DNA from 4 places in the Streptomyces sp. NPDC039462 genome. Region 4 is predicted to be linked to each of the others. Evidence: riboswitches for the same ligand, from Rfam matches in the RefSeq annotation. Region 4 holds a riboswitch; each other region holds the start of a gene.

Region 1 (7,487 bases), on a different contig from region 4:
TCTGCGCCTGCGGGATCTCCCGGTCCGGATGCGGCTTGCCGGCATGGATGATGTCGGGAAACTTGATCGCGTCCTGGATGAAGAACACCGGGATGTTGTTGCCGACCAGGTCGAAGACACCCTCGTCGGTGTAGAACTTCGTCGCGAAGCCACGGGTGTCGCGCACGGTGTCGGCGGAGCCGCGCGAACCGAGCACGGTGGAGAAGCGCACATACACCGGCGTCTCCACCCCCTCGGCGAGGAACCCCGCCTTGGTGATCCCCGCGGCACTGCCGTACGCCCGGAAGACACCGTGCGCGGCCGCCCCGCGGGCGTGCACCACCCGCTCGGGAATGCGCTCGTGGTCGAAGTGAGTGATCTTCTCCCGCAGATGGTGGTCCTGCAGCAGCACCGGACCGCGCGGACCCGCCTTCAGCGAATGGTCGGTCTCATACAGGCGCGCCCCCTGCGCGGTGGTCAGGTAGGCCCCCTCCTGGGCGACCTTCTCCTGCGGCACCCCGGTGGGCTGTCCCGTCGGACTGTAGGTCTGCGGACCGCGCTGGTCGGCCTTGGGCGGCAATGGCTCGCGCGGCTCGGTGGGCTCCTCCACCGGCACCGCCTCCGGGCCCGGGGCACCGGGAATCTCGTTACCGGACCGCATGGCGTTCTGGACCTTCTGCACAGCCTTCTCCGCGGCGGCCGACACCGGGTTCTTCTTCTCGCTCACTGGATTCCGATCGTTCGAGACGGGACCGCGCCACGCACAGCGGCGCGTGACACGCGGCAGGGGCGCTATCGCGAGACGACGGGTACCCCACGACTTCTTGTGGGACACATGTACTGCGCCGTCCGGGCCCCTCGCCCGACCCGCCCGGCCGGACCCCGCCACCGGAACTGCCGCACGGCAGCAGGCATGACGGCAGGCCGGCCCGGCCGGCCAGCCGTCATGCCTGCTGTCCCCCGCCTGCCCTCACCCGACCACCGGCGACGCCGCCGGAACGCGACCGGCACCGGCCTGCCGCAGCGAGACCATGAGCAAGGTCATGAGCAAGGCCATGAGTGAGGTCATGCACCGGCCGCCGCGGGCTGCTCCTCACCCTGCACCGCGCCGCCCTGCTTCTTGCCGTCCTGCTCCTCGCCCTGCTTCCCGGCCGGTGCCGAGGCCGCCTGCGCGGGCACCGGCGCCGCAGCGGCGGTGTAGAACACGGACGAGCCCTGCTTGCTGCGCTGGGCCTGGCTCTTGGCCACCAGCCCTTCGAGCGTGGTGCGCACCACGGTCGTCTTCACGCTGCGCTGCGGGTGGGCCTGGCCCAGGGCCGTGGCGATCTCCGCCGCCGAGCGCGGCTCGCTCTGCTCGGCGAGATGCCCGCGGATCAGCTCGACCAGCGTCGGCTGCGCCGGCTTGGCGGGCTTGGCGGCCTCGGCCTTGCCTGCCTCGGTCTTGCCTGCCTCCTTGCCGGAGCTCTTCGCGGCCCCCTTCCCGGCGCTCTTCGCAGCGCCCTTCCCGGCGCCCTTGCCCGCGGCCGCCTTCTGCGGAGCGCTCGTGGTCACCCGCGCCCGCTTGCCCGCCGCGGCGGAGCCGGGCGACTTCTTCTTCGTACGGGGGGCGGGCACCGCGGCCCGCTCCTGCGGGGCCGCCGGCTCCGGGGCGGCCGGCTCCTCGCCGAGCGCCTGCTGGATGCTGACCAGCACCGCGTGGTCACGCTGATGGGCCGCCAACTGCTCCTGCAAGGAGGCGATTTCCGCGCTGAGGCGCTGCTGCTCCTTGGCGTTGCGTTCGAGGTCGGCACGGACTTGAGCGGTGTACTGCGATGTCAGTTCGGTGGCGGAAACGTTCTCGGACATGGGGCGCACAACCTTTCCCGGACCTGGGGCCGGAGTTGAAGAGCCTGCTGCACATGTGTGCTTCCCGGGACCGGGGTTGGGGCCCGGGCCTGCGGGGTGACAGCAATATTCAGTACACAGATGCCCTGACACGGCGATAGTACGGACAACCGGAGCGGCCCATTCTCCTTGAGCATGCTGTGAACCGACCCGTGTTTGCACAGATCCGATGACATGGGCGGCGGCCTGACCACGCGAAGAGCCCCGGAACGCCATGCGTTCCGGGGCTCAGTCACCGACCGGGGAGGGGTGGGGGTGCGGTCTAGTAGGGGCCGTTGACGTTGTCGATCGAGCCGTACCGGGCGGCCGCGTAGTTGCAGGCGGCGGTGATGTTGGCGACCGGGTCGTAGCTGTCCGTCGAGGTGCCGGGCACGTGGTAGGCGGAGAACGTGGGGCCGATGACCTGCAGGAGGCCCTTGGAGGGGGTTCCCGCGACGGCGTTGGAGTCCCAGTTGTTGATGGCCATCGGGTTGCCGGAGGACTCCCGCATGATGTTGCGGTGGATGCCCTCGTAGGTGCCGGGGATGCCGTGCTGGGCCATGATGTCGAGCGACTGCCGGATCCAGCCGTCGAGGTTGTTGGCGTAGGACTTCTTCACCGCGGCGGGCTCGGCGGCGTTGGCGCGCTCGGAGCGGTCCGCCCGCTCGGGGGCGGCCGGGGCCTTGGTGCCCAGGGTGAGCTTGAGGCCGGGGTGGATCAGCTTCGGGTCGTCGCCGAGGACGCCGCGGTTGTCCTGGTACAGCTTCTGCCAGCCGCCGCTCACGGAGTGCTCCCGGGCGATCCCGGCCAGGGAGTCACCCGCGACGACGACATAGGTCTTCGGGGCCGCGGCGGGCTTGGCGGCCGCGGCGGCCGGCGCGGCGGCGGCCGTGGTGGCGCCGAGCACCGGAAGAACGAGCACGGCGCCGCCCGTGCCCGCGGCGGCGATGCCCCGGGTGAGCGGGCTGGACTTGGGGCGGCGGTGCTTACCCTTTGCGGGCATGACGAATTCCTCTCCGTCGCCTGCGGGGTGAGCTGTCGGGTTCGGACGGGAGATGTCCGGTCGCAGCGAATGCGACTTCACCCCGAGCCGTCCCGTCACCGGGATCGGCGGCTTACCTGGGTCCCCCGCTCCTGCCGTGCGTAAGTGAGTGGGTGTGGGTGGGAGAGTTTCCGGACAGCGGCAGGATTCGGCGTTCCATCCGGATTGACGGTGACGTTAGGCGAGAAAGCCGGTGCGGAACAAGGCCGGAATTCGAATGAGGGGAATGCACGGGGCCCTTCCCGGGCCCTCGCGACCCCGCCCTCTCTTTGATCGAAAACTCAACTCTCTTTGCGCAGAACGAAACCGCACACAGCGGCCCGCGCCGCCACGGGCCGCCGGGCGTGACCCATTTCACTGGACGGGAGACGGGTGGCATGCGGCACGGCCGGGCAGCAGAGGGCGGCATTTCGCTCAAGTCATCCACAGAGCGGTCAAATCCTTACCTAGGCTACTAAAGCCTCAAGGTTGCCCGATTCGGTGGAATACGGACAGGAGCAAAGGTGGCCATTCGCGGCAGAACGGTCATACCTCCGGCCGGGGTCGACCTGTCGGCCTGCCCGGTCCGTCCCGGGGTCCGCTCGTGGGGGAGCGGCAATCGCTGCCGTCGTGAGACAACAGCGAACACCACGTCAATAACGCTTCTGGCAAGGGCTTGTGGGGACCGGACGCCCGCAACTCGTCCCCGGCGGGCAGGCGGAACGGCATGCCCGGTAAAGAAAGTGACGCCTGCCCAGAAAAGAAGAACAGTCACCGCAACGGCGCCCACCCGACCGGCCTGAGGGATTTCCCTTTCCATTCCGACGAAAACTGACAGGGGAACGAAAAGCGGCCCGGGGGCGGATGTGAAAGGGAAATGTTCTGCGGCTGTGTACTGCACGGCCGGGCAAGGCACTTGCCGGCCTGTCCGCGTACAAGATGCCGCCCAACCGGCGTCGGCCGCCGCCCGCGGATGCCTGCGGTGCCCGCACCGTGGTGCGAGGGACCTCCCAAGTGGCGTAGGGTGAAGGAACACGACGCGGGGTGGAGCAGCTCGGTAGCTCGCTGGGCTCATAACCCAGAGGTCGCAGGTTCAAATCCTGTCCCCGCTACTGCAACAGCAGGGTCCGGATCCCATGTGGGTCCGGGCCCTGCTGTGTGTTACCGGCGGCCGCGAAGCATCCGGCCGAACCGGGCATGAGGCGGCCTCTCGTCCGAAGCGACAGCTGAACTGCCGGTCGGAGCACCGCACATGACCGGCATGGCGGTGACGGGTTGGCTGACGATGGGCCGGAAGAGAACCTGGCCGTGCCTGCTCGCCTGCGCAGACCTGGAACTGAATGTCTGCCGCCTGAACGTCATGGGCCTGCCGGACAGCCGACATGACTGCTCCGCACGGCCCGCAGGGGCGGCACCACTGACACCGACACCCTGACAGCCCTGACCCGCGCCACCAGTCGCACAACCATTCGCCCACCCCACCGGTCAAACGCGCGACACACACAGCAAGATCCGATGGGGGAGTCTTGAAGAAGTTCACGGCGGCGCTGACCACGGGCCTCGTGGTCTGCACTGCCACACTGGTCGCCGCACCCGCGGCGCACGCAGGGGACGGCGATTCGCGCAGCCGCACGGAAACCCTGCAGGAGGGCGGCAAGCTCTACGCCCTCTACGAGCATATGTCCGCGCGTTTCCACCCCAGGGACGTCACGCTCGAGATCCACGCCAAGAACGACCCCGAGGTCCTCGCCAGTCTCCGCCTCACCGGCACCGAGACCTGCCCCGACACGGGCCAGTGTTACGAGGACACCTTCCGCTCCGAGCCGGTCACCCTGCCCGCCATGGGCGCCTACGTGATCGACGTCGTGGCCAGGGACGGACAGCCCGACGAGATCGTCCAGCGGTCGACCGGCTTTCTCAACTATGGGCTCAACCCCAAGTTGACCCTCACCAGCAGCCACCCCTGGATCTCCTACGACAACCCGACCGCCAAGGTCACCGGGTCCCTGGTGGCCGAGGATCCCCGCACCCACGAGGTGAAGCCCTTCGCCGGGGTGGGCATGTACTACCGCGCCCGGGAGACCCGCAGAGAGGGATGGGTGTGGACGAACGCGGCGGGGCGGTTCACCACGTCGGGGTACTCCGGTGAGGGCGGCACCGACGTCACCTATGAGTACATGTTCGACCAGCAGTACGAGTCGCTCCACCTGCCCTTCCGCCGGCAGGAACTGAAGCTCAAGGTCGACGCCCCGGCCGGCACGGTCACCGCGCCCTACGGCAGTGACATCCCGGTCAGCGGCAAGCTCACCCGCATCGCGGACGACGGCACCGAAAAGCCGCTCGCCGCCGAGGTGCGGATCGGCACCGAAGGCACCGGAGACCCCGGCAAGATCGTGGTGAGCGGCGAGAACGGCGCCTTCTCCACCGGCTACACCGTCCGGCGCAGCGGCCCGGTCAGCGTCCAGCCGAGTGCGCGGAACTGGTTCACGGCCCCGGCCCCGCACTCCTTCACGCTGGCCACGCCCCCGCGCACGAGCGAGCTGACGGACGTCAAGGCCACGGTGAGCAAGTACCGCAAGGTCACCTTCACCGGCAAGCTCGGCGTCACCCAGGGCACCTACCCGGCGGGCACCAAGGCACAGGTGTCCATCGACCACCGCCCCGCGGGAGGGACCTGGTCGAGCACCGGCACCTTCGACGCCGCCTACGGCGACTCCTTCACCGCCTCCTCGCCGAAGAAGGCCGACGCGGGCGCCCAGTGGCGGCTGCGCCTGGTCAACTCGGGCGTGGACAGCGCGAGTTTCAAGCTGGGCCGCAAGTACACCCAGGTCTGGGACGACGGTGTCACGCCCGAGGGTGTCCGCAAGGGCACCAAGGTCACCGCCAAGGGCGGCCTGATGCAGAAGTCCGGCTCCACCTGGCGGCCGTACGGCGGGCAGAAGATCCGCGTCTGGTTCAAGGCCGCGACGGCCGGTTCCGCCTGGAAGGAACTGGGCAGCACCAGGACGCTGAGCAACGGCACGTTCAGCAAGAAGTTCACCGCCCAGCAGGACGGCACCTGGCAGATGCGCTACACCGACACGGTCAGCTCCCACTACGCCGACTACGGCCGCGAGGACTACGTCGACGTCCGCTAGCGGACTCCGGGGCACTGAGCGCCACGCACGAAGGCGGCCCCGCCTTCGTGCGTGGACCGGGCCGGCCGGACAACTTCGGCAACCGCGCCCGGAGATGAGCGACACGGCCCCTGCTATCGTGCGCCGATGCCAACGATCAAGCAGTTCCAGGTCACCTTCGACTGCGCGGAGCCCGAGCGGGTGGCCCGCTTCTGGTGCGAGGTGCTGGGTTACGTCGTACCGCCGCCCCCGCAGGGCTTCGCCACCTGGGACGACTTCAACCGCGCCCAGCCTGCCGAGGAGCGGGGCGCATGGTTCGTGTGCAGCGACCCCTCAGGGGTGGGCCCGCGCCTGTTCTTCCAGCGCGTCCCCGAAGGCAAGACCGCCAAGAACCGGGTGCACCTGGACGTGCGGGCCGGCACCGGACTCGTGGGGGAGGAGCGCCTGGCCGTCCTCGAGGCCGAATGCGCCCGCCTGGTCGCACTCGGCGCGGTCCGCGTCCAACTGCTGCCCGCCGACGAGGACAACGAGTCGTGCATCGTGATGCAGGACATCGAGGGCAACGAGTTCTGCCTCGACTGACCCGCGAAGCCCCTGGTTCGGGGGAGCGTTGGATGACGTGGGAGCAGGTTCTCGTCGTTGGCGTCGCCGTGGTTCTTGGAGTCGCCATCTCGCGCCCGCCTCGGGCTGCACAGGGAACCAACTGCGGCCCGGCTTCGGGCTGTCGTGAGTGACCGCTTTCCGCCTGCCCACCGAGTGGACCGAGGCCCAGGTATGGGCCGAACTGCCGACGGGAGTGTGCCTAACGGAGGACGAAGACCAGCATCATCAGCGCGGCCGCCAGGACCAGCCCGCCTACAACACGCATCATCACGTAGCCGGCAGGAGAAGGCTCGGTGGCTTTGTAGTCCTTGACGAAGGGCGCCTGGAGGGGCCGGTTCATCCTCCACAGCAGTTGTGGTTTTACGGTCTGAAGCAGTCCAACGGCTATGAACAGGCATAAAAATACAACGCTCAGGGCATTCATAGGCGATCTCCGTGTCTGGCTCACCTTGCTGTCTTCAACCCGGCTGCATCAACCGTATGCCCGTGAACGGTGCTGTTAAATGTCAGCTGCTCTGAAGCCCGGGCGCGTCGAACGCGGGCGACCGGTGACCGGGCCCCTTCCACGGACATCCCGCTGCCGGTGGCGTCTCCTGCGCCCGGGGTGACCGTCATGGCGCCCGCAGGCGATACTGGGGGCATGGCCGAGCCGTCCGTGTCTTTCCCCGTGCCGAACGCCTTCGACATGCTGTGCGAGCAGTACACCAAGCGGCTTCCCGCACGCCTGGAGGACCTGACCGGCCCCACTCATGGCACCGTGGACCTTCCGCTGCACGTGGTTTGGTCGGGGCGCCGCTCTTACACCCTGGACCAGCCCCGCTCCCGGATGGGCCTGTACCGCACCGTCCTGGCCGAGGGCCAGCGCCAAGACCTGATCGATTTCCTGGACCGAGGTCTCCTCATCA
Region 2 (7,487 bases), on a different contig from region 4:
CCCTGCTCGACAGCCGTCCCAAAGGGCTCTACCGCATCAAGGGGTACGTCGATTTCGGCCCCGCCGACCCGCGCAACCGGTACGAGGTGCACGCCGTGGGGCGGTTCCTCCGCTTCTACCTGGAGCCGTGGGCTCCGGACGAGCCGCGGCTGACCCAGCTCGTGCTCATCGGGTCACACATCGACGTACCGGCCCTGGAGAAGGAGCTGGAGGGGTGTCGCGAATACGCCCCACAGGCCGACGAGCGTGGCATGTGGGGCGTACTGCGGTACGTGCAGGAGCCTGACGAGGCTGACGAGGAGGTGTAGCCGCTGCGGCTGCACCGGTCCGCGGCTGCAGCGGGCCCGCGCTACACCGGTCCCGCGCTACACCGGTCCCGCCACCGCCGTCACCGGCTTGCCCAGCGAGACGCCCGAGCCGTCGCGGCGCGGGTCGATCTCCGGCAGCTCCGCCGGGGAGCCGTTGCGCTGGGCCGCGCGCGGCGGCGTCGGGCCCGCCCAGGCGAAGCTCAGGCAGTCCTCGCCCTTCAGGAACCGCTGGACGCGCACACCGCCCGTGGCGCGGCCCTTGCGCGGGTACTGGTCGAAGGGCGTGAGCTTGGCCGTCGTCTGCACCGAGTCGTCGAGCGTGCCGCGCGAGCCCGCCACCGTGAAGACCACGGCGTCCACCGCCGGGTCCACCGCCGCGAAGGAGATGACCTTCGCGCCCGCGGCCAGCTTGATGCCCGTCATGCCGCCCGCGGGCCGGCCCTGCGGGCGGACCTGGGAGGCCTGGTAACGCAGGAGCTGGGCGTCGTCCGTGACGAAGACCAGGTCCTCCTCGCCGGTGCGCAGCTCGGCCGCGCCGACGATCCGGTCACCGTCCTTGAGGGTGATGACCTCCAGCTCTTCCTTGTTGGACGGATAGTCGGGGACCACGCGCTTGACGACGCCCTGCTCGGTGCCGAGCGCGAGGCCCGGCGAGGACTCGTCGAGCGTCATCAGGCAGATCAGCTTCTCGTCCTTCTCCAGGGTGAGCAGCTCCGCGACGGGCGCTCCTCCGGAGAGGTTGGGCGCGCTCGCCGTCTCCGGCAGCTGGGGAAGGTCCACTACGGAGAGGCGCAGCAGCCGCCCCTGGGAGGTGACCGCACCCACCTCGCCGCGCGCCGTCGCCGGCACCGCCGAGACGATCACGTCGTGCTTGACGCGCTTGGTGTCGCCGTCGGCGAAGGGGTCGCCGTTGGCCGTGCGGGCCAGGAGGCCCGTCGAGGACAGGAGCACCCGGCACGGGTCGTCCGCCACCTGGAGCGAGACCGTGGCGGCCGGGGAGCCGGCCGACTCCAGGAGCACGGTGCGCCGGTCGGTGCCGAACTTCTTGGCGACGGCGGCCAGTTCGGAGGAGACCAGCTTGCGCAGCTCCGCGTCCGATTCGAGGATGCCGGTCAGCTCGTCGATCTCGCCGTTGAGCTTGTCGCGCTCGGACTCCAGCTCGATGCGGTCGTACTTGGTCAGCCGGCGCAGCGGCGTGTCCAGGATGTACTGCGTCTGGATGTCGCTGAGCGAGAAGCGCTCGATCAGGCGCTCCTTGGCCTGCGCGGAGTTGTCACTGGAGCGGATGAGGCGGATGACCTCGTCGATGTCCAGGAGGGCGACCAAGAGGCCCTCCACCAGGTGCAGGCGGTCGCGCTTCTTGCCGCGGCGGAACTCGCTGCGGCGGCGCACCACGTCGAACCGGTGGTCGAGATAGACCTCAAGGAGCTCCTTGAGGCCGAGGGTGAGGGGCTGACCGTCCACCAGCGCGACGTTGTTGATGCCGAAGGACTCCTCCATCGGCGTCAGTTTGTAGAGCTGCTCAAGGACGGCCTCGGGGACGAAGCCGTTCTTGATCTCGATGACCAGGCGCAGGCCGTGCGAGCGGTCGGTGAGGTCCTTGACGTCCGCGATGCCCTGGAGCTTCTTCGAGCCGACCAGGTCCTTGATCTTGGAGATGACCTTCTCGGGGCCGACCGTGAAGGGCAGTTCGGTGACGACGAGGCCCTTGCGGCGCGCCGTCACGTTCTCCACGGAGACCGTCGCGCGGATCTTGAAGGAGCCGCGGCCCGATTCGTACGCGTCCTTGATGCCGTTGAGCCCGACGATCCGGCCGCCCGTGGGCAGGTCGGGGCCCGGCACGTACTTCATCAGGGTCTCGAGGTCGGCGCCCGGGTGCTTGATCAGGTGGCGGGCGGCGGCGATGACCTCGCCGAGGTTGTGCGGCGGCATGTTCGTCGCCATGCCGACGGCGATGCCCGACGCGCCGTTGACCAGGAGGTTCGGATACGCCGCGGGGAGGGCGGACGGCTCCATCTCCTGGCCGTCGTAGTTCGGCTCGAAGTCGACGGTGTTCTCGTCGATCGACTCCGTCATCAGGGAGGTGGCGTCGGCCATCTTGCACTCGGTGTACCGCATGGCGGCCGGCGGGTCGTCGTTGCCGAGGGAGCCGAAGTTGCCGTGGCCGTCCACCAGGGGGAGGCGCATCGAGAAGGGCTGGGCCATGCGCACCAGCGCGTCGTAGATCGACGCGTCTCCGTGCGGGTGCAACTTACCCATGACCTCGCCGACGACGCGGGCGCACTTCACATAGCCGCGGTCGGGGCGAAGGCCCATCTCGTTCATCTGATAGACGATTCTGCGGTGGACCGGCTTCATGCCGTCGCGGGCGTCCGGCAGGGCGCGGGAGTAGATGACCGAATACGCGTACTCGAGGAAGGAGCCCTGCATCTCGTCGACTACGTCGATGTCGAGGATCTTCTCCTCGTACGCGTCGTCGGGCGGCGGGGTCTTCGTGCTGCGGCGGGCCATCGCTGCTGCGGCTCCTTCACCAAGCAAGTGCGGGTTCTGACGCCGACCATTGTGGACTGTCCCACTGACAACGCCGACCACGACCCGTGCACCGGCGGTGTCACACGCGACTACGCCGAGGGCGGACCGGGAACTTCGTCAGGTGTCCGCACGCTTGCATACAGTGGCAGGACTGGCAGAACCAGCAATGTTTTAGCGATCGAAGGGACGTACATGCCCATGGGTCACACGGCCACAGCCGAGGCCGGCTCCGGCGGCCTGACAGCGACCGAGCACCGGCTGGCCAACGGCCTGCGCGTGGTGCTCTCCGAGGACCACCTGACCCCCGTCGCCGCGGTCTGCCTCTGGTACGACGTCGGCTCACGCCACGAGGTCAAGGGGCGAACCGGCCTCGCGCACCTCTTCGAGCACCTCATGTTCCAGGGCTCGAAGCAGGTGCACGGAAACGGCCATTTCGAGCTGGTCCAGGGCGCGGGCGGCTCGCTCAACGGCACGACGAGCTTCGAGCGCACCAACTATTTCGAGACGATGCCCGCCCACCAGTTGGAGCTCGCCCTCTGGCTCGAGGCCGACCGGATGGGCTCGCTGCTCTCCGCCCTCGACGAGGAGTCCATGGAGAACCAGCGCGACGTCGTCAAGAACGAGCGCCGCCAGCGCTACGACAACGTCCCGTACGGCACCGCCTTCGAAAAGCTGACCGCCCTCTCGTACCCCGAGGGCCACCCGTACCACCACACGCCGATCGGCTCCATGGCCGACCTTGACGCGGCCACCCTGGAGGACGCGCGCGCGTTCTTCCGCACGTACTACGCGCCCAACAACGCCGTCCTCTCGGTCGTCGGCGACATCGACCCGGAGCAGACGCTCGCCTGGATCGAGAAGTACTTCGGGTCGATCCCCGGTCACGACGGCAAGCAGCCGCCGCGTGACGGGTCCCTGCCCGAGCGCATCGGCGAGGAGCTGCGCGAGGTCGTCGAGGAGGACGTCCCGGCCCGCGCCCTGATGGCCGCCTACCGCCTCCCGGAGGACGGCACGCGCGCGTGCGACGCGGCCGACATCGCCCTCACCGTCCTCGGCAGCGGCGAGTCCTCCCGGCTCTACAACCGCCTCGTGCGCCGGGACCGCACCGCGGTCGCCGCGGGCTTCGGCCTGCTGCGCCTCGCCGGGGCGCCCTCGCTCGGCTGGCTGGACGTGAAGACGTCCGGCGACGTCGAGGTCCCCGTGATCGAGGCCGCCGTCGACGAGGAGCTGGCCCGCTTCGCCGCGGAAGGCCCCACTCCGGAGGAGATGGAGCGCGCCCAGGCGCAGTTGGAGCGCGAGTGGCTCGACCGGCTCGGCACGGTCGCGGGCCGCGCCGACGAACTCTGCCGGTACGCCGTCCTGTTCGGCGACCCGCAGCTCGCCCTCACCGCCGTCCAGCGCGTCCTCGACGTCACGGCGGAAGAGGTCCAGGAGGTCGCCAAGGCCCGCCTGCGCCCGGACAACCGCGCCGTGCTCGTGTACGAACCCGTGACCGCCGCCGACGAGGGCGCAGAGGCCGCCGAGGAAGAAGAGGAGGCGGCGAAGTGACCGAGGCCGCGACGATGCAGTTCCACCCCCAGCCCGAGGCCGGACAGGCCAGGCCCTGGGCCTTCCCGGCGCCCGACCGCAGCACGCTGCCCAACGGCCTCACCGTGCTGCGTTGCGACCGCCCCGGTCAGCAGGTCGTCGCCGTCGAGATCAACCTCGCAGCGCCCCTGGACGCCGAGCCCGAGGGCCTCGACGGCGTCGCCACGATCATGGCGAGGGCCTTCAACGAAGGCACCGACAAGCACTCCGCCGAGGAGTTCGCCGCCGAGCTCGACCGCTGCGGCGCGACGCTCGACGCACACGCCGACCACCCGGGCGTGCGGGTCTCCCTGGAGGTCCCGGTCTCCCGGCTCCCGAAGGCGCTCGGCCTGCTCGCCGACGCCCTGCGGGCCCCCGCCTTCGCGGACAGCGAGATCGAGCGGCTCGTCCGCAACCGCCTGGACGAGATCCCGCACGAGGCCGCCAACCCGGCCCGCCGCGCCGCCAAGGAGCTCTCCAAGGAGCTCTTCCCCGCGACCTCGCGCATGTCCCGCCCCCGCCAGGGCACCGAGGAGACGGTCGCGGCCATCGACTCGGCGGCGGTGCGCGCCTTCTACGAGAAACACGTCCGCCCCGCCACGGCCACCCTCGTCGTGGTCGGCGACCTGACCGGGACCGACCTGGACGCCGTCCTCGCGGACACGGTCGGCGCCTGGACGGGCTCCCCGGGCGAGCCGCGCCCGGTGCCGCCGGTGACCGCCGACGACCGCGGCCGCGTCGTCATCGTGGACCGCCCCGGAGCGGTCCAGACGCAGCTGCTGATCGGCCGCATCGGGGCCGACCGGCACGACCGCGTCTGGCCGGCCCAGGTCCTCGGCACGTACTGCCTGGGCGGCACCCTCACCTCGCGTCTCGACCGCGTCCTGCGCGAGGAGAAGGGATACACCTACGGCGTACGGGCGTTCAGCCAGGTCCTTCGTTCGGCGCCGGACGGCTCGGGCGCCGCGATGCTCGCCATCAGCGGCTCCGTGGACACCCCGAACACGGGACCGGCGCTGGAGGACCTGTGGCAGGTCCTGCGCGTCCTCGCCGCTGAGGGCCTCACGGACGCCGAGCGCGACGTGGCCGTGCAGAACCTCGTGGGCGTCGCCCCGCTGAAGTACGAGATGGCGGCCTCCGTGGCGGCCACCCTCGCCGACCAGGTCGAGCAGAACCTCCCGGACGACTTCCAGGCGCAGCTGTACCGCCAGCTGGCCGCCACCGGCACCGTGGAGGCCACCGCCGCCGTCGTGAACGCCTTCCCGGCGGACCGCCTGGTGACGATCCTGGTCGGGGACGCCGCGCAGATCGAGGAGCCCGTCAGGGCGCTCGGCATCGGCGAAGTGAGTGTCGTCACGGGCTGAGTGACGGCTGAGTCACAGTCAGGACATATCGGGACCCCGGTGACCGCTTCAGGCACTGGGGTCCCCATATGTCCGAATTCATACAGTGGTTGCCTGTCTGCCGTGTGGCGTGCGCTACAAAAGGCGACTTCTGTTTGTCGATTGAAGACGGCGCGTTTAGCGTCGACCCGGCTGTTCGTCGCGCAGTACGCCGCATCCGCGGCACCGGACAGTCATCGCCGAGTCCCCGTACGGCGCGAGCCAGGGGAGCCGGGGACCCACATGTCCCCTGGGGTGAATCGGGCACCTTGCCGCGAGGCGAGGGACCCGTAGGAGACCTTCCTGCTCCGAACCCGTCAGCTAACCCGGTAGGCGAGAAGGAAGGAAAGGATCACCCGCCACATGGCGTTCACCCGTGCCACCGGGAAGCACCGTCGTCCGAGCCGCCTCACGCGTACCACCGCGAACGTCGCCGGTGTCGCGGCGCTCACCACCACCGGTGTCATCGGCGGCCTCGCCGCCCCGGCGCTCGCCGCCCCCGACGAAGCCGCCATGGAGCACACCGGCCTCACCCAGGCGATATCCGTCGGTGACTCGCTCGCCGCGAGCATCGACGCGCAGGCCGCGGCGCAGCAGCAGGCCGCCGACGACGCCGCCGCAGCCAAGAAGGCCGAAGAGGCCGCCAAGAAGAAGGCCGCCGAGGAGAAGCGCAAGGCCGAGGCCGAGGCCAAGGCGAAGGCCAAGAAGGAGCGCGAGGCCAAGGAGCGCGCCGCCCGCGAGGCCGAGCGCAAGCGCCTGAACACCTACGTCTCCCCGATCAGCGGCTCGTACGTCTCCACGGGCTACCAGACCGGCGGCGCCATGTGGTCCTCCGGCAGCCACACCGGCGTGGACTTCCACGCGGCGTCCGGCACCCCGGTCCACGCGGTCGGCTCCGGCACCGTCGTCGAGGCCGGCTGGGGCGGCGCCTACGGCAACAACGTGGTCATCAAGATGAACGACGGCACGTACACCCAGTACGGCCACATGTCGTCCCTCGGCGTCACCGTGGGCCAGACGGTCACCCCGGGCCAGCAGATCGGCCTCTCCGGTTCCACCGGCAACTCCAGCGGCCCGCACCTCCACTTCGAGGCCCGCACCGGCGCGGAGTACGGCTCGGACATCGACCCGGTCGCGTACCTCCGCTCGCACGGCGTCAACGTCTGACGGACGACGGACGGCAGACGCCGACCCCGCACAGCTCCGAAAGCCCCGGCTCGCCCAGAGCCGGGGCTTTCGCGTTGGCCAAAAGATATCCATGATTTCCGGCCCGCCGTCGGAAATTCCCGCGCTTTGCAATAGAGTCACTGAATGAGTGTCGGTCGACCGCGTTTCGCGGGGATTAAGGCGGAGGTCCGATCATGCGCGTGCCCGCGCACTCTGTATGCACGGCCATTCGGGACGATATTGTCGCCGGCGTCCACGAAAGGGGCGGCCGGCTCACCGAGGAACTCCTCGCGCGCCGCTACGGCGTCTCCCGGGTGCCCGTGCGCGAGGCCCTGCGCACGCTGGAGGCCGAGGGCTTCGTCGTCACCCGCAGGCACGCGGGCGCCTGCGTCGCCGAGCCCACCGAACAGGAGGCGGCCGACCTCCTGGAGGTCAGGACGCTGCTCGAACCGCTCGCCGCGGCGCGCGCAGCGCAGCGCCGCACGGACGCGCACCTGAAGGTGTTGCGCGGGCTCGTCAGGCTGGGCCAGGA
Region 3 (7,487 bases), on a different contig from region 4:
GCGGCGGCTCTCGTTCCGCTCGATGACCGCGTTCGCGGCGGTGAGGATCGTCTGCGTGGAGCGGTAGTTCTGCTCCAGGAGGATCGTCGTCGCGTCGGTGTAGTCCTCCTCGAACTGGAGGATGTTGCGGATGGTGGCGCCGCGGAAGGCGTAGATGGACTGGTCCGCGTCACCCACGACGCACAGCTCGGCCGGGTCGTCCTCCTCGCCTCCGGAGGGGCCGACGAGCTCGCGCACCAGGGCGTACTGCGCGTGGTTGGTGTCCTGGTACTCGTCGACCATGACGTGCCGGAAGCGGCGCCTGTAGTGCTCGGCGACGTCCGGGAAGGCGCGCAGCAGGTGGACCGTCGTCATGATCAGGTCGTCGAAGTCCAGCGCGTTCGCCTCGCGGAGGCGTGACTGGTACATCGCGTAGGCCTGGGCGAGGGTCTTCTCGAAGCCGTCGGCGGCCTGTCCGGCGAAGTCCTCCTCGTCGATCAGCTCGTTCTTCAGGTTCGAGATCTTGGCGCTGAAGGACTTCGGCGGGAACTTCTTCGGGTCGAGATCCAGGTCGCGGCAGACCAGGGCCATGAGGCGCTTGGAGTCCGCGGCGTCGTAGATCGAGAAGGAGGAGGTGAAGCCCAGCTTCTTGTACTCACGGCGCAGGATGCGGACGCAGGCGCTGTGGAAGGTGGAGACCCACATCGCGTTCGCCCGGGGGCCGACGAGCTGCTCGACGCGCTCCTTCATCTCGCCCGCGGCCTTGTTCGTGAAGGTGATCGCGAGGATCTGGCCCGGGTGCACGCCGCGCTCGGCGAGGAGGTACGCGATGCGGTGGGTCAGCACACGGGTCTTGCCGGAACCGGCGCCGGCCACGATGAGCAGGGGGGAGCCGGCGTGCACGACGGCCGCGCGCTGGTTCTCGTTCAGCCCGTCGAGGAGCGACGCCGGGTCGATGACCGGGCGCGGGGCGCCGTCGCGGTAGTGCGACTCCCGGGTCATGGGCGCGTCGAACTTCCCGTCGAACAAATCGTCCGGAATGGGCTCCGGAGCGCTGTCCTCGGGCGGCGGCGGGGGCGCTTCGTCCGCGGCCCGGGAGGGCTGCAGGTCCGCCAGGAAGCTGTCATCAAAGAGGCTGCTCATCGCTTCCCGAGTCTAGGCGGCCCCACTGACAACCCGCTGCGGTTCCGGACACACCCCCGCCCACCTACTCCGCGCCCACAGATGATCACACTCCGCTACGCCTCGCGCCGTCTCAGTCGTGTCCGCGTCAAGGGTCTCGTAAAGTCACGAAAATGTATCGGGCATATCGAACATCAACCTTCACAGGGGCCTCACGGGTTGGCTAGCGTGCCCGGCGGGCCACTCGCCCCCCACCGGCGAACCCCGCCGGGAACGGGTGGCCTCCGCCGAGTCCGACGTGTTCGGAGCCGGGGACCCACCAGAACCTTGGGGTGAATCGGTCCCGTACGAAGTACGGGACTGTAGGGCAGCCTTCCGAACCACCCGCCCGAACCCGACAGCTAACCCGGTAGGCGGTCTACGGAAGGAGTCGCCTCCCTTGGCGTCGCACCGCAAGCCGCGGACCCGTTCAGCCGGCCTACGCACGGCCCCCGCCCTCGGCATCACGACGGCGGCCCTCACCTCCGTCGCCCTCCTGGCACAGAGCGCGCAGGCGGCGCCCTCCGCGCCGGCGAAGCCCAGCCTCGAAGAGATCCAGAAGAAGGTCGACGAGCTCTACCAGCAGGCCGGCGTGGCCACCCAGAAGTACAACTCGGCCAAGGAGCGCACCGACAAGCAGCGCAAGAAGGTCGACCGTCTGCTCGACGACGTGGCCGAACGCACGGACGAGCTGAACGACGCGCGCAAGGAGCTGGGCTCCTTCGCCGCCGCCCAGTACCGCACCGGCGCCGTCTCGGAGACGGCCACGATGATGCTCGCCGACGACCCGCAGGGCTACTTCGACCAGAACCACCTGGCGGACCGGCTGACCACGCGCCAGAAGAAGGCGGTCGACGACTACCAGGCGCAGCAGGCGTCGGCGACCGAGCAGCGCACGAAGGCCGCGAAGAGCCTCAAGACGCTGAGCGAGTCGCGGGACGACCTCAGGACGAGCAAGCGGACCGTCCAGAAGAAGCTGGGTGACGCGCGGGAGCTCCTCTCGAAGCTGACCGCCGAGGAGAAGGCGCGGCTCGCGGAGATCGAGCGGAAGAAGAAGCAGGAGGCCAAGCGCAAGGCCGAGAAGCTGGCCCGCGAGCAGGCCGCGGAGGCGGAGCGCGAGCGGAAGGCCGAGGAGGCGGCGCAGCGGGAGAAGGAGCGGGGGGCCGACCAGGGCTCTGGTTCCGGATCCGGTTCCGGTTCCGGTTCCGACGCGGGCTCGGGTTCGGGTTCGGACTCTGGCACCGGCACCGGTGGCACAGGCACCGGCTCCGGAAGCACCGACGGCAGCTACGCCACCAAGGCCGCGAAGGTCATCGACTTCGCGGAGGCCCAGATCGGCAAGCCGTACGTCTGGGGCGCCACCGGCCCCGACTCCTACGACTGCTCCGGACTCACGCAGGACGCCTGGAAGGCCGCGGGAATCTCCCTGCCGCGCACCACCTGGGACCAGGTGAAGGTCGGCACGACCGTGAAGACCGCCGACGCCAAGCCGGGTGACCTGGTGTTCTTCTACGACGACATCAGTCACGTGGGGATCTACATCGGCAACGGCAAGATGGTCCACGCCCCGAAGCCGGGCGCGAACGTCCGCGTCGAGTCGATCTACTACATGCCGATCCACAGCGTGGTGCGCCCCGCATAAGGACGAAGCACGCTCTTGAGACCGACGCACCCCACTACGCGCGCGTGGCCCGCATCCTCCCCGGATGCGGGCCACGCGCGCGTGAGGCGTGAAAACTCAGGTCCACAGCACCGCGATGAAGATGTTCGCCGTGGTCAGCAGGCCGACCGCACCGAACATGCCCTTGTCGACCTTCTCCTCGTCCCGCTTCACATAGACCAGCGCGAGGATCACGATCAGCAGGGCCAGCTTGATGCCGATCTTGACGTTGTTGACCGTGTTGTCGTCCGCCTGGTTGAGGCCCACCAGGACCACACCGGTGACGAGCATGATCAACGCGCCGTGCAGCATGCCGGGGCTGAAGCGCGCGGTGCCCTGGCCCATCTGCTTCATCTGGGTCAGGAAGCCGCCCAGGAGCGAGGCGATGCCGATGATGTGCAGGCCGACGAAGAGATGGATGAGTAGGTCCATGAGGCCGGAGCCTAGCCGGGCCTCGGGCCGGGCGTGGCAGGCGCCCCCATAGCACCACACTCCGGCCGGGCAAGCCGGAAACGAGCCATCGGTCACGGCCGCGCACCAAGCAGCCGCCGTCCCGCGAACGGCACGGTCGTTGTCGGTCACTGTCCGCCCACTTCCGCCAGTTGCGCGCACTCCCTCACCAACCCGTGACGGTCGGGTTTAGCGTCCTGCACCAGGTGACCGGCTCCCCAACCGCCGTCCGAACCCGGGACGGCTGTCGGTCGCCACCGCCGAGAAAACCGGCGGCGGCCCGTCCCCCTGTGCGGGCCGCCGCCGGACACGTAAGGAGCCCCACTTCGTGGCAGCGCACCGCAAGCCCAGACAGCGCTCGCTCAGCGGCAGCACGGCCCGCACCGCCGCAACCCTCGCCCTCGCCGGAGCCGCGTCGGCGACCGCCCTGGACGGCACGGGGCACGCGGACCCCCGGCTCGGCCCCGCCGAGGTGAAGTCCAAGGTCGACGCGCTCTACCGCGAGGCGGAGACAGCCACCGAGAAGTACAACGGCGCGAAGGAGAAGGCCGAGAAGGCCGAGAAAGCGCTCCGCGAGCTGCGCGACACGGCTGCCCGCAAGACGGAGAAGCTCAACACCGCCCGCGACAGCCTCGGTTCGTACGCCGCCGCGCAGTACCGCGCAGGCGGCATCGACCCCTCCGTGCAGCTCGCGCTCTCCTCCGACCCGGAACAGTTCCTGGACCGCGCGGCACGCGCCGACCGGGCCGGCAGCCGGCAGGCCCTCGCCGTCCGCGATGTGCGGAAGCAGCTCCGGGAGATGGACCGGCTGCGCGGCGAGGCCGACGACCGGCTGACCGCCCTCCGCGCACGCCAGGCGGAGCTGGACAAGCACAAGAAGACGATCACCAGGAAGCTCGGCGAGGCGAAGCGGCTGCTGTCCCGGCTCACCGCCGAGCAGCGCGCGGAGCTCGCCGGCCGGGAAGAGGACGACCGCGCCTCCCGCTCGGACACCCGTGACGCCTCCCTGGGCGCCGCCAAGGCCCCCAACGCCCGCGCCGCGACCGCCGTCTCCTACGCGTACAAGGCCATCGGCAGCCCCTACGTCTGGGGCGCCACCGGCCCGAACGCGTTCGACTGCTCGGGGCTCACCCAGGCCGCGTACCGCTCGGCGGGGGTCGCGCTGCCCCGCACCACGTACGCCCAGATCGACTCGGGCAAGCGCGTCTCCCGCTCCGAACTACGCCCCGGCGACCTGGTGTTCTTCTACTCCGGCATCAGCCACGTCGGCCTCTACGTCGGCAACGGCCAGATGATCCACGCCCCGAATCCGAGCGCCCCGGTGCGGCTCGCACCCATCGACCAGATGCCGTTCGCAGGAGCCACGCGCGTGGCGTGAGCCGACTCCCCGCGCGCTTCGTCCGCTCAGACCAGCCGCCGCGCCGTCGCCCACCGGGTCAGCTCATGGCGGTTGGACAGCTGCAGCTTCCTCAGAACAGCCGACACATGTGACTCGACGGTCTTCACGGAGATGTAGAGCTGCTTGGCGATCTCCTTGTACGCGTACCCGCGGGCGATGAGGCGCAGGACCTCCCGCTCGCGCTGTGTGAGGCGGTCCAGGTCCTCGTCGATCGGGGGCGCGTCCGTCGAGGCGAAGGCGTCCAGGACGAACCCGGCGAGGCGCGGCGAGAACACCGCGTCCCCGTCCTGCACGCGGAAGATGGAGTCCACCAGGTCGGTGCCGGTGATGGTCTTGGTGACATAGCCGCGGGCACCGCCCCGGATGACGCCGATGACGTCCTCGGCGGCGTCGGAGACCGACAGCGCGAGGAAGCGCACCGGGCTCTCCGCGTCGGCCATCAACGGCGAGCAGCGGCGCAGGACTTCCACGCCACCGCCGCCCGGCAGGTGCACGTCCAGCAGGACGACCTCCGGCCGGGTGGCCGTGATGACCGTGACCGCCTGGTCGACGTCGGCGGCCTCGCCGACGACCTCGACGCCGGTGATGTCCGTCCGGCCGATCTCCGCCTGCACTCCCGTACGGAACATCCGGTGGTCGTCGACCAGGACGACTCGCACGCGACGCCCGCCCGCACCGCCGCCCTCGTCCGTCCCGGTCGGCTCCGTGGGCTCGCTCGCCCCGGTCGCGTCGCTCATGTCGTCGCCGTCCTCTCCATCTCCAGCTCGACTTCCGTGCCGCCGCCGGGCACCGCGCGCAGCCGCGCCGTGCCGCCGTTGCGCTGCATGCGGCCGATGATCGATTCTCGTACGCCCATGCGGTCGTCCGGCACGGAATCCAGATCGAAGCCCGGACCGCGGTCCCGGACGGACACGAACACCGTCTCCTCCTCGACTTCGGCGAAGACCTGCACCGCACCGCCCTCGCCACCGTACTTGGCGGCGTTGACCATCGCTTCCCTCGCGGCCTGCATCTGTGCGGTCAGCGGCTCGTCGAGCGGGCAGTCGCCCACTATGACGACCTCGATGGGGACGCCGTGCTTGTCCTCGACCTCGGCGGCGCTGCGGCGGACCGCCTCGGCGAGGGTGTCGGGCTCCTCGTCCTCGTCCTTGCCGCTGCCCTCGGGGTTGTAGAGCCAGGCCCGCAGCTCCCGCTCCTGGGCGCGGGCGAGCCGGCGGACCTCGCCGGCGCTCTCCGCGTTGCGCTGGATCAGGGTGAGGGTGTGCAGCACGGAGTCGTGGACATGGGCGGCGACCTCGGCTCTCTCCTGGGCGCGGATGCGCATCAGCCGCTCCTCGGAGAGGTCCTGCATCATGCGGACGAGATAGGGGCCGGCGAGCAGCGCGATGCCGACGAGCACGGCGAGCGAGGCCTGCAGCACGGCCCCGAGATGCGCGGCGGAGCCCTGCAGCACGAAGATGCCGGAGACGCCTGCGCCGACCAGGAGCACACCGGCCGCCGACCGGGCGATGGTGAGGGTGCGCCTGCGACGGCCGACGGCCATCCAGCGCGCCCGGCGGGCGTTGTCGGCCTGCCGCCAGACCAGGGCGACACCGGCGGCGACGAGCAGGGTCGGGACGACATAGGCCTTGGTCGAGCCGTCCAGGTCCACATTGCCGACGAAGACCATGGCGACGACGACCATCGCGAGGAGCGCGACGAGCTGCCCCTTGTCGGGCTTGCGGGCCACGAGTCTTCGGCGGCCGTCCGGCGCGGTCTCGGAGGTGACGGCCGCGGGCGGCCGCTCGGAGTCGACGCCGCCCACACCGAGCGGGACGAAGAACCAGAACGCCGCATAGAGCAGCGCGCCCAGGCCGTCCGCGGTGAACAGGCCGACGAAGACCAGCCGGACCCAGATCACGGGCAGCCCGAGGTGTCCGGCCAGGCCGCGCGCGACGCCACCGAGCCAACGGCCGTCACCGCTGCGATAGAGCTTGCGCAGCGGTCGGACGTCCTCGATGGGCGGGGCAGCGGCTTCCGGCATGTCATTGATCCTCACACGCGGGCTCGGGTACGAGCATCAGGGTCGACCCCCGAGAATTCCCTGATCTCGGCCCCTGCCCCGCCCCTATCAGGGGTGGGACCCGAGGCGTCTCAGGGGCGATATCAGGGTTCGGCCAGGGTCGTCCCGACTGCCGCGGCGGGCCTGCGGCAGTCACCATGGACGCATGAGAGATCAGCAGCCCGCCGAGACGGAGACCGAGGCCGCCGTGCGCGATGCCCTGCGCACCGCGCACGGCGAGCCGGGCGCTCACGCGCCGGGCCTGCCCGCGGAGGAGCGGACCTTCCGCCGCGACCGTCGGCAGAAGAAGCTCGGCGGCGTGTGCGCCGGGCTCGGCCGGCACTGCGACATGGATCCGGTGATCTTCCGCATCGGCCTCGCCGTCCTGGCCATAACCAGCGGCCTCGGCCTGGTCTTCTACGGCTTCGCCTGGCTCTTCGTGCCGTACGAGGACGAGGAGGAGAACGAGGCGCGCAGGCTCCTCTCCGGCCGGGTCGACGGCCAGGCGCTGACCGCGGTGCTCTTCGCCCTGGTCGGCTGCGGCGTCTTCCTCACCCTGTTGAACAACGGCGGGGCGCTCACCTTCGCCGCCGTCCTGACCCTGCTCCTCGCGGGCGCGGGATACTGGTCGCAGCAGCGCGACACCCTCGACACCGATCCGGCGGCGCAGGCGGCGGCGGACGCCCCGCCCGAGGCGAAGGCGCCGCCCGTCGCCGGAGGCCCTTCCTGGTGGCGCGACCCGATAGTCAAGGACGGGACGTACGACGGGATCTCGGGGTACTTCTGGGGCCCGGAAG
Region 4 (7,487 bases):
AAGGCGGACAACAGCTGGGCCTCGCCGGGTGACCCGCACCACCTGGCGGTGGTGTACGACGACGGGGCCGACGAGGTGCTGCTGTACGTCGACGGCACACCGATGGCCCGTGCGCCGTTCCACCACGCGTGGCGGGCCGAGGCCGGGCCGCAGGTCGGCCGGGCCACGACGGCGGACGGCCGGGGCGAGTACCTGCACGGGGCCGTGGACGACGTGCACGCCTACGCGGGAGTGCTCAGCGAGCAGGATGTGGTGAGGCTGGGCGTGTCGATCTGACACGCGGCGGGAGGCTGCCGCGGAGGCTTCCACAGCTCCGCGGAACCTCCCGTTCCGCAACAGCACTGGTCCTCGACGGCGATACCCGATCGGATGACGGGCCCCCTCCCGCTATGCTCGGGGGTGCACCGACGAGGACCGTTAGCTCAATTGGCAGAGCAGTGGACTTTTAATCCATTGGTTGTGGGTTCGAGTCCCACACGGTCTACAGAGAAAGCCCAGTTCGGAGTCGTCTCCGAGCTGGGCTTTCGGTGTGTTGTGGGGGGTCAGGGGCGGCGGAGTGCCGCGATTTCGAATTCGACCGTCACCTTCGGGCTGACGAAGAGTACGTCTGCGGCGTTCGCGGTCGCGCCCCAGTCCTTGCGGTTGATCAGGACGCTGCCCTTGAAGCCGACGCGCAGGTCGCCCTGTGCGTCGTTCTCGCCGCCGGTCGTCTCGACGGTCAGGGTGAGCGGCCTGGTCGTGCCGCGCAGGGTCAGGTTGCCGGTCACCTTGAAGGTGGTTCCGTCTACCTGCTCCACCTCGGTGGACGCGAAGGTGATGACGGGGTGGTTCTCCGCGTCCAGGAACTTGGCGCGCACCGGGTCGTCGCGGAACTTGTTGTGGCTCTGCAGGCTCTTCGATCGGATCGTGAGCCGGATGGCGGACTTCGAGGGGTCGTCGCCGTCGAGCTGGGCACTGCCCTCGAACTCCTCGAAGTGCCCACGGACCTGGGGTCCGACCGAGTGCCGGGCGACGAAGCCGATGCGGGTGCGGGCGGTGTCGAGGACGTACTCGCCGCTCAGCTCGCTGAGTTTGGTGATGGTTGACATTGCTTGGTCACTCCCGGTGGGAAAGAGGCAGTAAGCGTTCGGTGCAACCGGTCACTGGAGAAGGCGTCGTGGAGCGTGGATCGACCGTGGAGGCTCGAACATACCGCCGGGGTCGGCACCCCTCCGGGCTGCTCGAGCGCAGGCCCACCCTGAGTCAAGTGGTTCGACGCACCCCTCCGGATGGCGTACTGTTGGGTTTACCGACGCGGGGTGGAGCAGCTCGGTAGCTCGCTGGGCTCATAACCCAGAGGTCGCAGGTTCAAATCCTGTCCCCGCTACTGAAGGCCTGAGGCCGGGAAGCATCAGCTTCCCGGCCTCAGGTGTTTTCCGGGCCCGTAACCCGCTCGGCCCACACCAGGTCGCACCCTCCTCCCGCTGCGGGAACCCTGGGTGGAGCGCGGTGATGGGCGCGGAGTCGGCGGGAGACAAGCGGTGGGGCAGCGAGGAGTACCCGACGGCAGAGGGGTCAGGGGGGACAGAGGGGCCAGGGAGGCCAGGGGGGCCACCGGTACCGAGCGCGCCTTCGTGCGGGTCCTGCCTCTCCTGCTGCTCATCGTCGGTGTCGCCTACGACGTGTCGACCCCGCCGGAGTTCACCGCCGCCCCGCTCTTCACGGCGGCCCCGCTGATCGCCGCTCCCTTCTACTCGCTGCTCAGCACTGTCCTGACCGGCGCGGCGGCCACGGGCGCCGTCCTCTTCCTGCACTACTTCCTGCACTACGGCAACCGCGTCAGCAGCCATGTCGAGGCCGTCACCGAAGTGGTCACCGTGGCGACCGTCGCCGCCCTCGCCATCGTGATCAACCGTGTCGTGCGCCGCGGCAACGACCGGCTCGCCATCGCCCGCTCCATCTCCGAGGCCACCCAGCGCGCCGTGCTGCCCGCGCCGGACCCGCGCATCGGCGGGCTCGACATCGCGGCACGGTACGAGGCCGCGCAGGCCGACGCGTTCATCGGGGGCGATCTGTACGCCGTGCAGGACACCCCGCACGGCGTGCGGCTCATCGTCGGTGACGTACGCGGCAAGGGCATGGGCGCGGTCGCGGCGGTCGCCGTCGTCATCGGCGCCTTCCGGGAGGCCGCCGAGCAGGAGGCCACCCTGGAGGCGGTGGCACAGCGCCTGGAGCGGGCGCTGGCGCGTGAGGGCACCCGGCGCGACGGGCTCGACGCGTTCGAGGGGTTCACCACCGCCGTCCTCGCGGAGATCCGGCACGGCGAGGGTTCCGTACGCCTGATCAACCGCGGGCACCCGCCACCGTTGCTGCTGCGCGGTGACGGGCGGCTGTGCGTCATGTCGGCGAGCGAGCCCGCGCTGCCGCTCGGCATGGGGGACCTGGGGGTCTGGCCGGACCGGGCGGACGAGTCGGAGTTCCCGCCCGGCGCGACGCTGCTCTTCTACACGGACGGCCTGTCGGAGGCGCGGGACGCGGCGGGGGAGTTCTACGATCCCGCGGCGCGGCTCGGCGGGCGGATCTTCCCGGGCCGGGGCGGCCCGCACGCGCTGCTCGCCGCCCTGGCGGGGGAGGTGCGGCGGCACACCGGGGGCGCCATGACGGACGACATGGCGCTGCTCGCGGTGCGGCGGCCCGCCGCCGGCGATCCGGAGGTCACCGCCGGTGACTGAAGTACACCCCTCCGCATAACAACTGACACACTGTCAAGGAAATGTGAAGCTCCGGTGTTTGAAGGCCGGGGGTCAACTCGCCCCGGTCCGCACCCTCGTGTCCCGGTACGTACACGCGATCAGCGTTAACGATCAACCGGAACGGCTTGGAATACGGACCCCCTGTCTATTAACGTTCGATAACGCAGCGCGGTCGTCCCAGCCGTCACTAGAGGCGGCTCCGCGCGCACGCGCCTAATCCCGCAAGGGAGCCGGGGAACCACCAACTTGGGGTGAATCGGGCAGCTGTGCCTCCGTGCCAGGTGTTCGTAGGAGACCTTCCTGCTCCGAACCCGTCAGCTAACCCGGTAGGCGAGAAGGAAGGAAAGGAGCGCGCCCCAGTGGCGTCCAACCGGCCTGCCCCCCGAGCCGTGTACGTGCCGAATGACGACGACTTCGGCTCGTACGACGAGGGCCCCCTCGACACCTTCGAGGAGTGGAACCCCACCGAGGAGTCCATCCGCCCCGTCCGCGGCAGGCACCGCGTGCACAAGAAGGGCGGCGGCGGGCTTGCCCGCAGCTCCACCGTGCTCGGCGTGGGCGTCATCGCCGCCGTCGGCGCCGGCGGCATCGCCACCGCCCAGGACGGCAAGCCGCCGGTCTCCATATCCTTGCCCGACCTGCCGGGCGTGGGCGCCGTCGCCGACTCGCTGCCGGCGGCCGAGTCCCTGCCGGGCGTCGGGTCCCTGATGTCCGAGGACTCGCCGGAGACCACCACGGTCGCGGCCGCCGCTCCGCTCACCGCCGCCGGTGTCAGCACCGCCGACGCCGAGCAGGGCACCACCGACGCGGGCGAGGCGCTGCGCGCCCGCATCATGCAGCAGGCCGAGAACCAGCAGGAGCAGGCGGACACCGCCGTGCGGACCGCGGCCGAGGAGGCCGCCGTCAAGAAGGCCGCCGAAGAGGCCGCCGAACAGCAGAAGGCGGCCGAGAAGGCGGCGGACGCCAAGGCCGCGGCCAAGAAGAAGAAGGAAGAGGAGGCCCGGAAGGCGAAGGCCGAGGCCGAGCGCCGCGCCAAGCTCGCCAAGAGCTACGCCATCCCCACCTCCTCGTACACCCTCACGTCGCACTTCGGTGACGCCGGTTCCATGTGGTCCTCCGGGCACCACACGGGTCTGGACTTCGCTGCTCCCACCGGTACCCCGCTCAAGGCGGTGCACACCGGCACTGTCAAGGAGGCCGGCTGGGCGGGCGCGTACGGCTACCGCACCGTGCTCGAACTGGAGGACGGCACGGAGATCTGGTACTGCCACCAGTCCTCGCTCAACGTCAGCGCCGGCCAGAAAGTCAGCACGGGCGACGTCATCGGCCGCGTCGGCGCGACGGGCAACGTCACCGGGCCCCACCTCCACCTGGAGGTCCACACGCCCGGCGGCTCCGGGATCGACCCCCTCGGCTGGCTGCAGAGCAAGGGCCTGAACCCCTGACCCGACTCCGGGACGCAGCCCCCACCCCCTTCTGAGAGACTCCGGCGGTCCTGGCGACAACCCCCCGACGCCAGGGCTGCCGGTCCGGCCGAACGGAATTCCGTTTCCGGCGCCGGTGTTGAGGGACATATGACTTCTCTACGCCCGCTTGGCTCTTCCGACCTCGAGGTCTTCCCGCTCTCCCTCGGCGGCAACGTCTTCGGCTGGACCGCCGACCGGACGGCGTCCTTCGCCGTCCTCGACGCCTACACCGCGGCCGGCGGCAACTTCATCGACACCGCCGACGTCTACTCGGCATGGGTCGAGGGCAACCGGGGCGGCGAGTCCGAGACCCTCATCGGCGAGTGGCTGACCGAGCGCGGCAACCGCTCCGACGTCGTCATCGCCACGAAGGTCGGCGCGCACCCCGAGTACAAGGGCCTCTCCGCGACCACCGTCAAGGGCGCGGTCGACGCCTCCCTGCGCCGTCTCGGCACCGATTACATCGACCTCTACTACACCCACTACGACGACCCGTCGCTCCCCGTCGAGGAGATCATCGGCGTGCTCGACGAACTGGTGCGGGCCGGCAAGGTGCGGGCGATCGCGGCCTCCAACATCACCCCCGAGCGGCTCCAGGAGTCGCTCGACCTCTCCGACCGCGAGGGCCTCGCGCGGTACGTCGCGCTCCAGCCGCACTACAACCTCGTCTCCCGCGACACCTACGAGGGCCCGCTCCAGGAGGTCGCCTCCCGCTCCGGCCTCGCCGCCGTCCCCTACTACGCGCTCGCGTCCGGCTTCCTCACCGGCAAGTATCGCGGGGGCGCCCAGGTGGAGAGCGCGCGGAGCGGCCGGGTCGAGGAGTACGTGGGCAGCGAGCGGGGCGACCGTGTCCTCGCCGCGCTCGACGAGATCGCCGGGGCGCGGGGCGCCCAGGTCGCGACGGTGGCGCTCGCCTGGCTCGCGGCACAGCCCACCGTGGCGGCGCCGATCGCCTCCGCGCGCACGGTGGAGCAGCTGCCCGCCCTGCTCGCGGTCGGCGACCTGGAGCTGACGGAGGCGGAGGTCGCGGCGCTGACCGCGGCGTCCGCCTGACGCCCGGCGGTCAGATGTTGCGGTAGGGGTTGTGCGCCGGGTAGCCGTACGCCGGGTGGGGCTGCGGCTGCCCGTACGGGGGCGGGGTGTGGCCGTACGGCTGGTACGGCTGGTAGGGCGTGTACGGCATCGGGGGCACCGCCGGCGCCGTCGCCCCGGCCGCGTACGCCAGCGCGGGGCGGGACGGTTCGCGGCGCTCCCAGAGCTTTTCGAGGAGCTCCCGCTCGCGTACGACGAAGTCGGCACCGGCCCGCCCGAGGCGGCCCCGGTGGCGCAGGAACGCGAGCGACGTCGCGTACATCTGGTACTCCGCGACCGTGCGGGCCGCGGCCTTTCCCCAGGTGTACGAGGCGTAGTCGCGGGCCACCGAGCGGGCGCGCATCGAGCCGAGCGCGTACGGCTCGGGCGGCGTGAGCCAGCCCGCCGCCGCGTACACGGGCAGCTCGGCGCGGATCATGCGCAGTTCGCGCTGCCGGGTCCAGATCGCCAGCCAGGTCAGCAGGCCGAACGCCGGGAGCATGAAGAGGGCGTACACGGCGAAGAAGCCGTACTGCCCGAAGACCGCCGAGCCGTTCCACAGCGCGTGCACGCCCATCGCGAGCAGCAGTCCGGTGAGCGGGAGCAGCACGCGGCGCAGGTGCCGGTGCTCGGCCGAGAGCGCGGCGATGCCGAAGCCGATGCCGGTCAGGACCGTGAACAGCGGGTGCGCGAACGGGGACATGACGACGCGTACGAAGAAGGTCGCTGCCGTCACCGACGCGAGGCCGCTCTCGCGGCTCAGCTGGTCGGTGACGAAGGCGTTGCCCAGATAGAGGATGTTCTCGGTGAACGCGAACCCGGTCGCGGTCACCCCGGCTATGACGATGCCGTCGACGATGCCGGTGAAGTCGCGTCTGCGGAAGAGGAAGACGAGCAGGACGGCCGCCGCCTTGGCGCTCTCCTCGACGATCGGGGCGATGACGGTGGCGCCGAGGGTGTCGGCGCTGCTGGGGTCGGCGGTGGCGGTGGCTATCCAGCGGATCGCGAAGCTGTTCGCGACGATCGCTATGAGCGCGGCCGCGCAGGCGCCCCAGGAGAAGGAGAAGAGGAGGTTCCGCCAGGGGCCCGGCGCCACCCGGTCCAGCCAGCGGAACGCGGCGACGAGCAGCGGCACGGGCACGGTCGCGAGGCCGAGCCCGACCAGGAAGCCCTCGGTGCCGGTCTGCTCCCTGACCAGGGCCAGGATCACCAGGCCGGAGAGGGCGAGCAGGGTGACGAGCGCGGCCACGCGTATCGCGCGCCGCTGCCACCAGCGGACGCGGGAAAGCGCCCCCGGGGCGGGCGCCTCGGGGGGTATCGGATACGGAGGACTGGTGGCCACGTCGTCGACCCTAACGAGGGTGACGGGCGGCCGCGACGGTGCCTCAGTCTTGGGTCTCAGTCCTGGGGCGGGGCGACTTGGCTCTGCGGCGGGGCGACTCGGCGGAAGAGCAGGTCGTGGACGACGTGCCCCTTGTCCAGGCCCTGGCCCTCGAAGCGGGTGCGGGGGCGGAAGTCGGGGCGTGGCGCGTAGCCGCCGTCGGGCTGGGTGTTCTCGAAGTCGGGGTGCGCGGTGAGCACCTCCAGCATCTGCTCGGCGTACGGCTCCCAGTCCGTCGCGCAGTGCAGCAGCGCGCCGGGCTTGAGGGAAGGCGCGGCCAGCGTCAGGAACTCCGGCTGGATCAGGCGGCGCTTGTGGTGGCGGGCCTTGGGCCAGGGGTCCGGGAAGTAGACGCGGAGGCCGTCGAGCGAGGCGGGCGCCAGCATCTCGCGGAGCAGGATGATCGCGTCGCCGTTGGCCACGCGGACGTTGGTCAGGCCGTTGCGCTCGGCGAGGGCGAGGAGGTTGCCCTGTCCTGGCGTGTGCACGTCGACGGCGAGGATGCCGGTGTCCGGGTCGGCGGCGGCCATCTGGGCGGTGGCCTCGCCCATGCCGAAGCCGATCTCCAGGACGACGGGCTTGTCGGACGGTGTCCCGCCGTCCCCGAAGAGCTCGGCGAGGTCCAGCGTGCGCAGCCCGTCGATGTCCAGGCCCCACTTGGGCCAGAGCCGGCGCAGCGCGTCCTCCTGGCTGGTGGTCACCCGGCTGCGGCGGGGCTGGAAGCTGCGGATCCGCCGCTCGTGGTGCGAGCCCGCGGGATCGGGCGAGGGCCCGCCGGGAAACCGCGGCGCGGCCTGCGCCCGGCCACCGGCCCGGGAAACATCGGAGCTGCCGGGA

Evidence for each region. A riboswitch is a leader RNA that binds a small molecule or an ion and turns the genes downstream of it on or off. The one in region 4 is predicted to bind cyclic di-AMP.
Region 1: another riboswitch for cyclic di-AMP. It lies ahead of ACZ7LU_RS37365 (transglycosylase SLT domain-containing protein); the one in region 4 lies ahead of ACZ7LU_RS22390 (M23 family metallopeptidase).
Region 2: another riboswitch for cyclic di-AMP. It lies ahead of ACZ7LU_RS00580 (M23 family metallopeptidase); the one in region 4 lies ahead of ACZ7LU_RS22390 (M23 family metallopeptidase).
Region 3: another riboswitch for cyclic di-AMP. It lies ahead of ACZ7LU_RS15535 (C40 family peptidase); the one in region 4 lies ahead of ACZ7LU_RS22390 (M23 family metallopeptidase).

The regions. Positions count from the first base shown of each region.
Region 1 is NZ_JBVKAO010000010.1:34,605-42,091, forward strand. It holds gene ACZ7LU_RS37355 (catalase) at 1-706, opposite strand, end outside; gene ACZ7LU_RS37360 (hypothetical protein) at 1,045-1,824, opposite strand; gene ACZ7LU_RS37365 (transglycosylase SLT domain-containing protein) at 2,126-2,845, opposite strand; cyclic di-AMP (ydaO/yuaA leader) riboswitch at 2,850-3,002, opposite strand; tRNA gene ACZ7LU_RS37370 (tRNA-Met) at 3,902-3,975, shown strand; gene ACZ7LU_RS37375 (hypothetical protein) at 4,390-6,000, shown strand; gene ACZ7LU_RS37380 (VOC family protein) at 6,127-6,561, shown strand; gene ACZ7LU_RS37385 (DUF6199 family natural product biosynthesis protein) at 6,782-7,006, opposite strand; gene ACZ7LU_RS37390 (hypothetical protein) at 7,223-7,487, shown strand, end outside.
Region 2 is NZ_JBVKAO010000001.1:149,939-157,425, forward strand. It holds gene ACZ7LU_RS00560 (CobW family GTP-binding protein) at 1-308, shown strand, start outside; gene ACZ7LU_RS00565 (DNA topoisomerase (ATP-hydrolyzing) subunit A) at 366-2,819, opposite strand; gene ACZ7LU_RS00570 (M16 family metallopeptidase) at 3,033-4,388, shown strand; gene ACZ7LU_RS00575 (M16 family metallopeptidase) at 4,385-5,770, shown strand; cyclic di-AMP (ydaO/yuaA leader) riboswitch at 5,977-6,138, shown strand; gene ACZ7LU_RS00580 (M23 family metallopeptidase) at 6,152-6,955, shown strand; gene ACZ7LU_RS00585 (GntR family transcriptional regulator) at 7,150-7,487, shown strand, end outside.
Region 3 is NZ_JBVKAO010000002.1:1,097,756-1,105,242, forward strand. It holds gene pcrA (DNA helicase PcrA) at 1-1,122, opposite strand, end outside; cyclic di-AMP (ydaO/yuaA leader) riboswitch at 1,377-1,532, shown strand; gene ACZ7LU_RS15535 (C40 family peptidase) at 1,541-2,782, shown strand; gene ACZ7LU_RS15540 (hypothetical protein) at 2,879-3,232, opposite strand; gene ACZ7LU_RS15545 (C40 family peptidase) at 3,579-4,628, shown strand; gene ACZ7LU_RS15550 (LuxR C-terminal-related transcriptional regulator) at 4,655-5,386, opposite strand; gene ACZ7LU_RS15555 (PspC domain-containing protein) at 5,383-6,672, opposite strand; gene ACZ7LU_RS15560 (PspC domain-containing protein) at 6,857-7,487, shown strand, end outside.
Region 4 is NZ_JBVKAO010000004.1:18,391-25,877, reverse strand. It holds gene ACZ7LU_RS22415 (LamG domain-containing protein) at 1-276, shown strand, start outside; tRNA gene ACZ7LU_RS22410 (tRNA-Lys) at 412-484, shown strand; gene ACZ7LU_RS22405 (YceI family protein) at 543-1,088, opposite strand; tRNA gene ACZ7LU_RS22400 (tRNA-Met) at 1,293-1,366, shown strand; gene ACZ7LU_RS22395 (PP2C family protein-serine/threonine phosphatase) at 1,464-2,711, shown strand; cyclic di-AMP (ydaO/yuaA leader) riboswitch at 2,933-3,080, shown strand; gene ACZ7LU_RS22390 (M23 family metallopeptidase) at 3,092-4,177, shown strand; gene ACZ7LU_RS22385 (aldo/keto reductase) at 4,307-5,251, shown strand; gene ACZ7LU_RS22380 (PrsW family glutamic-type intramembrane protease) at 5,262-6,611, opposite strand; gene trmB (tRNA (guanosine(46)-N7)-methyltransferase TrmB) at 6,668-7,487, opposite strand, start outside.